2 linked regions of the Planctomyces sp. SH-PL14 genome follow. The protein of the gene in region 1 binds, or shares a complex with, the protein of each later gene. Links are inferred from orthologs where the notes say so. Each region holds a gene or a part of one and is shown on either strand. Other genes may lie near its edges.

The links.
Region 2: the proteins of pheS (region 1) and pheT are in contact, whole or in part, in a crystal structure (PDB 6P24), measured with the Escherichia coli proteins. The link is inferred for Planctomyces sp. SH-PL14 from one-to-one orthologs.

What each region holds. Positions count from the first base shown.
Region 1 is NZ_CP011270.1:7,030,543-7,035,877, reverse strand. What follows is about bases 1,611-4,433. They hold pheS (phenylalanine--tRNA ligase subunit alpha), read right to left. Parts: upstream 3,612-4,433; coding sequence 2,610-3,611; downstream 1,611-2,609. Other genes in these bases: alaS (alanine--tRNA ligase), read right to left, coding at 3,755-4,433; VT03_RS27035 (transposase), read right to left, coding at 1,611-2,227. Also shown: VT03_RS27040 (hypothetical protein), read right to left, coding at 258-503; more of VT03_RS27035, read right to left, coding at 851-1,610; more of alaS, read right to left, coding at 4,434-5,335.
Region 2 is NZ_CP011270.1:988,717-994,187, forward strand. What follows is about bases 1,322-4,280. They hold pheT (phenylalanine--tRNA ligase subunit beta), read left to right. Parts: upstream 1,322-1,751; coding sequence 1,752-3,809; downstream 3,810-4,280. Other genes in these bases: VT03_RS34065 (hypothetical protein), read right to left, coding at 1,322-1,498; VT03_RS04045 (DUF1501 domain-containing protein), read right to left, coding at 3,961-4,280. In the rest of the region: VT03_RS04030 (DUF1559 domain-containing protein), read right to left, coding at 1-822; more of VT03_RS34065, read right to left, coding at 971-1,321; more of VT03_RS04045, read right to left, coding at 4,281-5,328.

The sequences.
Region 1 (5,335 bases):
TGACGTTCCGCGCTCGAAACGTCAAGCGTCTGTAGGTGAAGCGATTCGCCGCCATCCCTCCCCTGCCCTGATGAGGCGCCGACGGGCCGGTTCAGTGCTGTACAAACGAGCGCACGGGAAGCCCGCGCTGCCACGCGTTGGGCTTCCCGTGTCGCATCAGGAGTTCGGGAGATTAGGGTCTAGAGTCTAGGGACTGGAGAGACAGGGAATGGCGCGACCGCCCTTCCCTGGACCCTCGTCGCTAGTCCCTCGACCAGTCACGTGTAGTAGAGCTCGTCCGTCCCGAGGGTCGCCATGGGAGCCGGCGATTCAATGTGCGGGACGTGGGAGAGCCACTTGGGGGCTCGCGGGGCGATCTTGTTCTCGCGGTCCTGGACCTGCATCTCGTCGAGGATGACGGGGTGCCAGGCGTCGCTGCGGCCTTCGGCGGGGAGGTAGTTCATCCGCGCCCAGCGGCGGAGACGGAGTTCGTCGACGAGGTCGATTTTGACGGGAGTGAACACGGGGGGCGTCTCGACAAGGGTGCCGCCTGACGGAAGCCGCGTCCGGAAAACGGAGGAGGACGCAGCCGGTCCTTGCGTGTCGGGCGGTTATCGAGGGCGAAGGCGACTGGAGAGAAGCCGCCGTTTCCGTGCCCTGTCAGGAGTGTTATCGGCCCGGCCCGGCACAATCTGCCGGACGACACGGTCCGAATCGGCGTGGACGTGGTAAACGGTGGTCGGTGGCCCGTACGCCCGTCATCGCCGGAGCGACCTGTCTTCGACACACGTTCTTGCCGGCGTGGTGTCCATAGCTCAAACCCAACGTGCCACGGCAGCCTGGGGTCAAGGGGGCAGCCCTTTGAAGGTGGCTATCCCGTGTTGGATCTCCGCTGCTTGAGAAGCCTGTCGGTCGAGAAGTGCTGAGCCCTCGCGGCTGGACGTTTGGTGCGTGTCTTGGGACCACGAATCGATTTGCGATATCGCATGACATCGACGCTCTGGGCCCAGACGTGGAGCTGCCGGCTGAGAGCTTCGGTGGGAAGAGTTCCATACTGTTCCCATTGATCCGCCGGAATCGCGATCATCATCCCGACGTAGGTGCGGCTGAGCTCATCCGACATCCGCCAGTGCGAGAACTGCTCGTCAACGAACTCCTGGCCATGAGCAGAAGCCAGAGCGGCCTGCACGACCGCCAGGACGTTGTAGCACGCAACCGCCGTGCAGAAGCCGAAGAGGGCCGCAGGCGGATAGCCAAGGGTGTTGAGTTCACACCTCAGGTGTGTCGTCAGTTCCTGGAAGGCTGTCTCGATCGTCCATCGCTCCCGATACAGCTCAGCGACCTGTGCTGCGGTGACCTCACTGGCGGGCAGGTTCGTCAGCAAGTGGAGCGTGGAGTCGTGATCCCGGGTTGGTTCGTCCAACTCGATGGTGATTCTGCGGACCGGCAGGACCTCACCGGTTGTGGGATCCGTCAGGCGGACAGGCTCTTCCGTCAGGCGGCCGGAATCGCCCCGGCCGAGCGATTTGGCTTTCCCGGTAACCTCCCATCGCAGCCGGCCCCGATGCTGCCGGGTGACGAAGAACGCGGCGTGTCGGGCCAGACAGAACAGGAGTTCGCTCGTACAGAAGTTCCGATCGTCGATCACCACATCCTTGGGGTCGATCCCCTCCAACAGAGGCAGGCAGAGACGACACTCCTGGGTGTAGGCATCCAGACCAGGAATCACGTCCAGGATCATCCGCAGCTGGGGATCGAGCAGGACGACACACTGGCCCGGCAAGGCTCCGCCTCCTTGAGTTCGCAGCGGCTTGAGCCGATGCTCTGTTCCCTCCAGGTGGTTGCCGTCGAGAATCTTGACCCGGTATCCGGGAAGGAGGGGAGCCGCCATCGCCGGCAGCGTCCGGATCAGCTCGGCCATCTCAGAGGCGGTCTGCCGCACCAGTTCTCGGGACGTGGCCGGTTCGATATGCCCCAGTTTGTCGTAGAGAGCCCGGATGGAGACGGGAATCTGGGCCTTCTTCTGCTGATAGGCCCGATGAACGGACGGCGTGACACGACAGACGACCAGGCTCATGAGATCGACGACGGTCGAGAACAGAAGCTCCCGTTCGTACTGTCGGACAGCCGTCCGTTGAAACAGGGCATCCAATCTCTGCGGGGCGAAGACTTTCTCCAGCGTCGCCCGGGCCATAACACAAAGCGGAGCCTGCTGAATGAAGCGGTCGAGGACCGATTGACCAACCATGGTCGCCTCCTCCCTGGAAATCCTGTGCATGTCTCGACATGACACCGGTTTACCATGAAGGAGGATGCACCTTCAAAGGGCTGGGTCAAGGGGGCCACGCCCCCTTGCCGCCGGAGGCGCTTCCATGAGGAACCGTGGTACACAACGGGCGGCCGTTTTGTGGGACCGGCCATGAGGACTCCCTCAACGCGCACCGCTCGCCTTGCAATCCCCACGGGTTGATGAGGGGGCATTCGGCACCGTGTCCGCGCTTGGACACTCACTCCTTCAGACATCTCTCGACGACCAGGCCTCCGGCGGGCAAAGGGCCAGAAAAACAACGCAGGCCCCTCTGCACTCCCCACCAGGGTGCCCCTGGACCCCGTGCTTTGACTTTCCAGGCTTAGAACTGCCGTAGGAAACGGACGTCGTTCTCATAAAAGAGGCGGATATCCCGCACGCCGAACCGACGCATCGCGAACCGCTCCACCCCCAACCCAAACGCAAACCCGCTCACCTTCTCCGGATCATAACCGACCGTCTCCAACACGTTCGGATCCACCATCCCCGCCCCGCCAATCTCCAGCCAACGATCCCCCCATCGCATGTCCACTTCCACCGACGGCTCGGTAAACGGGAAGAACGACGGACGGAACCGGATCACGACGTCCTCACCCAGATACGCCGTTGCAAACAGCCGCAGCACCGTCTTGAGGTCCGCCATCGTCACATTCGTATCGATCATCAGACCTTCCATCTGATGAAACATGCACGAATGCGTATCATCCATATCGTCCGGCCGGTACACCCGCCCCAGCGACACGATCCGGATCGGCGGCTGCGTCTTCTCCATCACCCGGATCTGAACCGTCGAAGTCTGGCTCCGCAGCAAGAGCGGACTCCCCGTCGCCGTCTTCGCCGCCGACAGATAGAAGTTGTCCAGCGGATCGCGGGCCGGATGGTCCTGCGGAATGTTCAGCGCATCAAAATTGTGCCGCTCATCCTCGATCTCCGGCCCATCGACCGGATCGAACCCCAGACGGGACATGATCGCCTTGAACTCGTCGATCGTCTGCGAGATCGGATGCCGGTGGCCGTACCGGAACGGCGTCCCCGGAAGCGTGACATCCACCCCGTCGACCGCAGCGGCCGGACGCTCGACGGCCGCCTTCCGCGTCTCGAGCAGCGACGTCACCTTGTCCTTGACCTCGTTGAACCGCTTCCCGAGCACCGGCTTCTGATCAACCGGCACCTGCCCGAGCAGCGCCTGCAGGTCCTTGAGCCGCCCCTGCTTCTTCCCCAGGAACTCGATCCGGACCTGTTCCAGGGCAGGCGCGTCCGCGGCCGCTTCAATGGCCGCCGTGGCGTCCGCTTCGTACTGCGTCAGTTGCTGGATCGCGTCCATGGGGCGGGAGAAGTATCAGGTGACAGGGATCAAGTCTCAGTCGGACGGAAGTGTCGAGTCCCGGGGATCGGGAGGAAGGAACAGGGGGCGACTGCCATTCGCTGGGCCGCCCCCTGTCACCAGAATACCTGACCCCCAGCACCTCACTCCGCCAGGGCCTTGCGGTACGTCGCGAGGGCAGCTTCGAGGGCGGCGTCGATCTTGGTCGGGTCCTTGCCCCCCGCTTCCGCGAGGTCCGGACGTCCGCCGCCGCCGCCACCGACCACCTTGGCCGCTTCGCGGATCGAGTCGGACGCCTTGACCTTGGCCTGGACGTCCTTCGTCACCGCGGCGATCAGGGCGACCTTGTCGTCGATCACCGCGGCGAGCAGCAGGGCGACCGAGCCCCCCTTGCCCCGGAGCTCGTCGACATACGCCCGGAGCTGGTCGCGGGTGATCTTCTCGAGCTTGCGGCAGATGACCTTCACGCCGTTGACGATCTCGGCGGCGGCGAGCAGCTTCTGCGACTCGATCCCCACCGACTGCTTCGTGTACTCGGAGAGCTCCTGCTTCACTTCGCGAAGCTCGTCCTGGAGCTGGGTCACCTTGGCCGGAAGCTCGGACGGCAGGCCGGCCCGCAACTGCTGCTGGAGCTGCTTGATGAGGTTGTCCTGATCGCGGACGCTCTCGATCGCCTTCTCCCCCGTGTAGGCCACGATCCGGCGGACACCCGCCGCGACCGGCTCCTCGGAGATGACGCGGGTCAGGCCGACCTGTCCGGTGTTGGACAGGTGCGTTCCGCCGCACAGTTCCAGGCTGAAGTCCCCCATCGAGACCATCCGGACCAGGTCCGGATACTTCTCGCCGAAGAGCGCCTTCGCTCCCCGCTCACGGGCCGTCTTGATGTCAACGACGTCGGTCTTCACCGTCGCGCCGTCGGCAATGCGGGCGTTGATCTCGCGTTCAACGGCGATCACTTCCGCCGGGGTCATCGCCTGCTTGTGGGCGAAGTCGAACCGCAGCACGTCGTCCTCGACCTTGGACCCTCGCTGCATGGCGTTCGGGCCCAGGACGGTCTGGAGGGCGTGGTGGAGGATGTGCGTGGCCGAGTGGGCCCGGCGGATCCCGGCGCGGCGTTCGGCATCGATCACGGCGCTCGCTTCGTCGCCGACGGTGATCTTGCCGCTCTTGAGCCGGCCGATGTGGACCACCAGATCCCCGTCCCGCTGCGTGTCGGTCACGTCGAGAACGAAGCTCTTTGCTTCCAGCTTCCCGGTGTCACCGACCTGGCCGCCGATCTCGCCGTAGAACGGTGTGCGATCGAGCACGACCCCGATCGGAGCGGCGCTGTCGATCTCGGCGAAGTCGTTGACGAGTTTCCCCTCGGCGATGATCCCCGCCACCTTGCCGGTGCCGGTCTCGTCGCTGTAACCGAGGAACTCACTCTTGCCGATCGCCTTGCGGATGGCGTCGATCGGCCCCTCGGCCATGACCGAATCGGCGAAGGCGCCCGAGCCGCTGCGGATCTCATGGTCGCGGACGCAGGCTTCAAACCCCTTGCGGTCAACCTTGACCTCGTCGCGGGCGGCCATCGCCTCGATGAGCTCGATGAGAAACCCCTCCTGTGAGTGCAGGTCGTGGGCTTCCTTGCCGCTGATCGTTCCCCCCTTCCCCGCCTTCTGAGCGAGCCGCTCGTACTTGGGGAGGGCCCGGTCGATGACGCCGAGGAACTGCTTTTCTTCTTC
Region 2 (5,471 bases), 6.0 Mb from region 1 along the record:
CAGGCGGCCGGGCTTGAAGTTGGTGTTCGCCGGAGTCTGCCAGACACAGCAGTACCAGTTGTTGATCGGGCCGTTGTCATTGACCGAGAACGAGATCCCGCCCCCGACGTGCTGCGCGCAGGACCAGGAGGGCGTCTTGCCGTCGTGGACGTCGAGAGTCGTCTCGCTCATCGCGATGGTGTTGCTCAGGCCGTCCGGCACGTCCCGGGGGGTCGAAGCGGACGAGGCGCCGAACATGGCGCGGGTCAGGCGGTCCAGCCCCGACCAGACATAGGGGTAACCGAGGGCCGTGTTGTAATCGACGCTGAAGTGGTAGCTGGTCCGGTACGACGGGACGTTCGCCAGACAGCCGTAGCTGCCGTCGAAGCTCGGATGAAACTGCGGCCCGTCGTCGCTGGGACAGAGGTAGGCGGCGATCCGCGTCGCCGCCAGGACTCCGTTGCCCGTCGCCGTGGCTCCTCCGCCGACGAGATATCCTCCGGCGGGATTGAAGTTCCCCGCCGCCTCGTTCGGGTTGTACTTGTTGAAGAGCGGTCCCTGGTCGATGTAGGGGAGCAGGGAAACCAGCCCCGTGGCGTTTGTGACGAGGGCCGGCGAGGCCCCCCGTCCGGTGTTGGAGGTCGCGTAGGGGAAGACCAGGTAGGTCTCCAGGTAACTGTGGAGCGCGATCCCGAGCTGCTTGAGATTGTTCTGGCACTGCGACTTCCGCGCCGCTTCCCGCGCCTGCTGCACCGCGGGCAGCAGGATCGCCACCAGGACGGCGATGATCGCGATCACCACCAGAAGTTCGATCAACGTAAAACCGCGCCGTCGCATCGACATCACAGAACTTTCGGAAGGACAGGTCAGAAAACGGAAATGCACGGAGCCACGTGATTCGCTCGAACGGGGACCACCGCCCCGACGGCAGCTCGATCTCGAGAGCAGGGGCCGCGCGGCCGACGAACGGCCGGCGCCGCTTCACGAGGCGCTATTTCTTGGCAATCTTCGGCGCCGGAAGCTCGAACGACATGTCGGTCTTTCCCGAAGCGGGAACGGAAAACGACTGTGCCATCGCGACGGAGCCGGGGTCGCTCCACGGAGCGGGGATCGCCTGCACGGACATCGTCATCGTGGGGCTGGTGTTCGGCGGAAGCGGTTCGCCGGCGGGGGTCATGAACAGGGAGAAGACCGCCCGGTAGTCCCCCGGCTCAATCCCTTCCTTCTGCGTCGCGTGCATGATCTTGAAGTTGCCGGACGCGTCGGAGATCGCCCAGCCCCCCTGCCCCTTCGTGGATCCGGTCGGGAGGACCTTGATGGCCACCCCCGCGGTCGGCTTGCCGCCGAGCTTCACGGTTCCCGACGCCGGAACAAGGTTCTCGGGAGGAGCCGGCGGCTTGGTGCCTCCGCCGCAGCCGGAAGCCGAGAGACAAAGGACGAGAAAACACAGTCCGCGCCGCAACGTCATAATCACGATCAGCAGATCTCGAAGGCGGGGGTCCGCGGAGACGGAGCTCACGAGCGTCACGCCAATCCGCGGGAAAGGGGCAGCAGCAAGGGCGAGAGCACATCTGCCGCGTGCCATGAAGCGGCGGAAGCCATTCCCGTGCCGAAGCCCAAAAACCCGGCAAACCACTGGGATCGTTGAAGGTTCGCGTTCCCTTTGCCATTCTGCGGGGCCCATTTACGCCCGCTTGCGCGGACGAGATGCCGAAGATTCGCGCACTTACGACGGGGGTGGAACCCCCGTCACGTTTTCAGGTACCGGTCTCATGATCGTCAGCCGCAACTGGCTCCGCGACTACATCCCGTTCGACGCCGCTCCCGCCGAAGTCGGCGAACGCCTCACGCTGGCCGGCCTCTACAGTGAGTGGATCGAGGAGGTGGGGGACGACGTCGCCATGGACCTGGAGGTCACGAGCAACCGGGCCGACTGGCTCGGGCATCTCGGCATCGCCCGCGAGATCAGCGTCCTCTACGGCTCCGACTTCTCGATGCCCTCTCCCGAGATCGCGGAGCTGACCGAGCAGACCGACACGGTGACGTCGGTGACGAACGAGTGCGAGGACCTCTGCCCGCAGTACGTCGCCCGCGTCATCCGCAACGTCAAGGTCGGCCCCTCGCCGCAGTGGCTCATCGACCGGCTGCAGACCGTCTTCCGGAAGAAGCGGAAGGATGGCACCTTCGAGGTCTATAAGCCGGTCAACAACATCGTCGACATCACGAACTACGTCCTCATGGAGTGCGGCCAGCCGCTGCACGCCTTTGACTTCGACAAGCTGAGCGGCAAGCAGATCGTCGTCCGCCGTGGTCGCCCGGGCGAAAAGCTCGTCGCGATCGATCACCAGACCTACCCCGTGACGTCCGAGATGTGCGTCATCGCCGATGCCGAGCGGCCGGTGGCGATCGGCGGCGTCATGGGAGGGGCGGAGACCGAAATCACGGAAGCGACGACGAACGTCCTCGTCGAAGTCGCGAACTTCTCTCCGCTCTCCGTCCGGGCCACGGCCCGCTCGCTCAAGCTCCACAGCCCGTCGTCGTACCGCTTCGAGCGGGGGATCAACGTCCGGCAGATGGACTGGGCCAGCCGTCGCTGCTGCGAGCTGATCCTCAAGCTGGCGGGAGGCGAGCTCTACGAAGAGCCGGTCGTCGCCGGCACCGTTCCGGAATGGAACCCGCCGAGCATCGAGCTCCGCTTCGCCCGCGTCCGCAAGATTCTCGGCATCGACATCCCCCGCGAGGAGTGCTGCCGGATCCTGACGGCCCTTGGCCTGCCGATGATGGGGAAGGCGACCGACGAGAAGGCGACCTTCCGTCCCCCCTCGTGGCGCCGCGACCTGACCCGCGAGATCGACCTCATTGAAGAGGTTGCCCGCGTTGCCGGCTACGACAAGATCCCCGAGAACCGGCCGATCCCCGTCGTCTCCCGCCTGCGGAGCGCCGAGGAGAAGACCCGCGACCGCGCGTGCGAGTTCCTCAACGCCGCCGGGTTCGACGAGGCGCTGACGTTCTCCTTCACGACCGACGAACTGGCCGAGACGTTCCACCGTCCCGGCGATCCGGAGCGGCTGCGGATCGACAAGAACGCCGGTCACTTCGGGAACTCGGTCCGGACGACGCTGATCCCCAGCCTCATTGCCGCCCGGGCGACGAACGAGCGGAAGGGGAATCTGGACGCGGACCTGTTCGAAATCGCCCGTGTCTTCCTCGGCGCCGCGCCGGAGAAGCCGGAGACGCAGCCGATCCGCATCGGTCTCGTCTCGGGACGCGACCTGCTTGGCCTCAAGGGCGTCCTGACCCGGCTCGCCCAGCGTCTTGCTCCGGGAGCCAAAGTGGAAACCCGCGCGATCGAGCATCCGCAGTTCGTCCCCGGCCGCGGAGCGGAACTGCTCCTGAACGGCGCATCCTGGGGTCTGCTGGGGGAGATTCATCGCGACGCTCCGGCCCTCAAGCCGCTGAAGCTTCGCGAAGCGCTGACCGTCGCCGAAGTCGACTTCCTGCAGCTTGTGCAGTCGGCCCAGTGGGTGATCGAGGCCCAGCCGCTCCCCGAGCACCATGCCATCCAGCGGGACTTCAACTTCCTCCTCGACGACGCGGTCACCTGGGAGCAGCTCGAAGCGGCGATCCGTCCGGTCGCCGGCCCGCTGCTCGAGCGGATCTCGTTCGTCGAGCAGTACCGCGGCAAGCACATCCCGGCGGGAAAGAAGTCCTACGTCCTCTCGCTGTCGCTGAGGTCGCCCGATCGGACTCTCCAGACCGAAGACGTCGAACCGATCGCCGCCGCCGTCATCGACGCGTGCGGGAAGCAGCTTGGTGCGACGCTGCGGTAGGGGACGAAGAGTTAAACACCAAGACACCAGGAAGTCACAAAGGGCACAAAGGAGAGGGAGAGGGGCTCGTGTCCCACTCCCTCTGACAGCTTTAGCCCCTTTCCCCTTTGTGTTCTTGGTGCAACCTTTGTGTCTTGGTGTTTAATCCTCCTCAGAAAAGCTCCGTAATCGGAGCGCCGCACGGCAGGATCGGGTGCGGGCGGCCGGCGTGGTCGACGGTTTCGCGGGTGACATCGACGCCGAGGTGGCGGTAGATCGTCGCCAGCATGTCCTGGACGATCTTGGGGTTGTCCTGCGGGATCGCGCCGTTGCGGTCGGAGCTGCCGACGACGCGGCCCCCTTTCACTCCGCCCCCGGCGACGGCGACGCTCATGACCTGCGGCCAGTGGTCCCGGCCGGCGGCAGCGTTGATCCGCGGCGTTCGGCCCATTTCTCCCCAGGCCACGACAAGGGTGGTCTCCAGCAGCCCGCGCTCGGAGAGGTCTTCGATCAGCGCGGAGTAGGCCTGGTCCCACCGCGGAAGAAAACCGTTCTGGAGCGACCAGAAGTTGTCTTCGTGCGTGTCCCACCAGCGGCAGTCGACCGTCACCAGCCGCACCCCCGCCTCGACGAGCCGCCGGGCCAGGAGCATCCGCTGCGGCCAGTTTGGGGCGTCGCCGCCAGCCCGGACGCGGGACATGTACTGTCCGAAGAACCCATATCGCTGGCGGACCGCGGCTGTCTCGGAATCGAGATCGAAGGCCTTCTGAACGGCGGTCCCCGCGAGCAGTTCAGACGCCTGCCGGTGGAACTCGTCGACGGAGTCCATCGACGCCGTGCCGCCTCGGCGCTTCAGAGCATCGAGGTTCTCCATCAGCCGCCGACGGTCCTGCATCCGGTCGGTCGAAACCGCTTCCAGCAGGCGGAGGTTCGGAACGACGAATGGCTGTGACGAGGCGGGATCGGCCTGCGTCTCGAAGGCGTCCCAGCGGGAGCCGAGATACGCCGGGCTTGTCCCGGGGACATGCCGCGGCACCATGACGTAGGCCGGCATCTGGGGGTTGAGCGACTGGAGCTGCCGCTTGATCTGCGAACCGATACTGGGCGAGACGTTGATGTCGGGGATCGGCCCCGGCGGATGGCCGGTGAAGCAGACCTGGTCCCCGGTCGAGTGGTCGAGGCGGCCGTCCTCGGGGCGATAGTGCATGCTCCGGATGATGGACCATTTGTCCATGATCTTCGCCGACCGCGGCAGGTGCTCACTCACCTGAATCCCCGGCACGGCGGTGTCGATCGGGGAAAACTCTCCGCGGATCTCGACCGGGGCCTGCGGTTTGGGATCCCAGGTCTCGAACTGGCTCGGGCCGCCGCGCATCCAGAGGATGATGACCGACCGGTCGCGGCGGGCCGCCGCTCCGTGGGCCGCTTCGTGGGTGAGGAGTTGTTCGAGCGTCAGCCCGCCCGCGCCGAGCATCCCGATCCGGAGGAGCCCGCGACGGTCGACGCGACACTGCTCCCGAAACGCCCGACAGCCACCCATGGAGACCTCCTGGAACACATCAATTGATAATGATAGGTTCCCCGGAGCGTTCGAAGCAACGAATTCCCGGCGTCGCGGAAACTCGCGACGTTGGCGGATCGTTGCCGCGGCGTCGTGTCGGCGCCGGAGCCCGTCCGCTACAA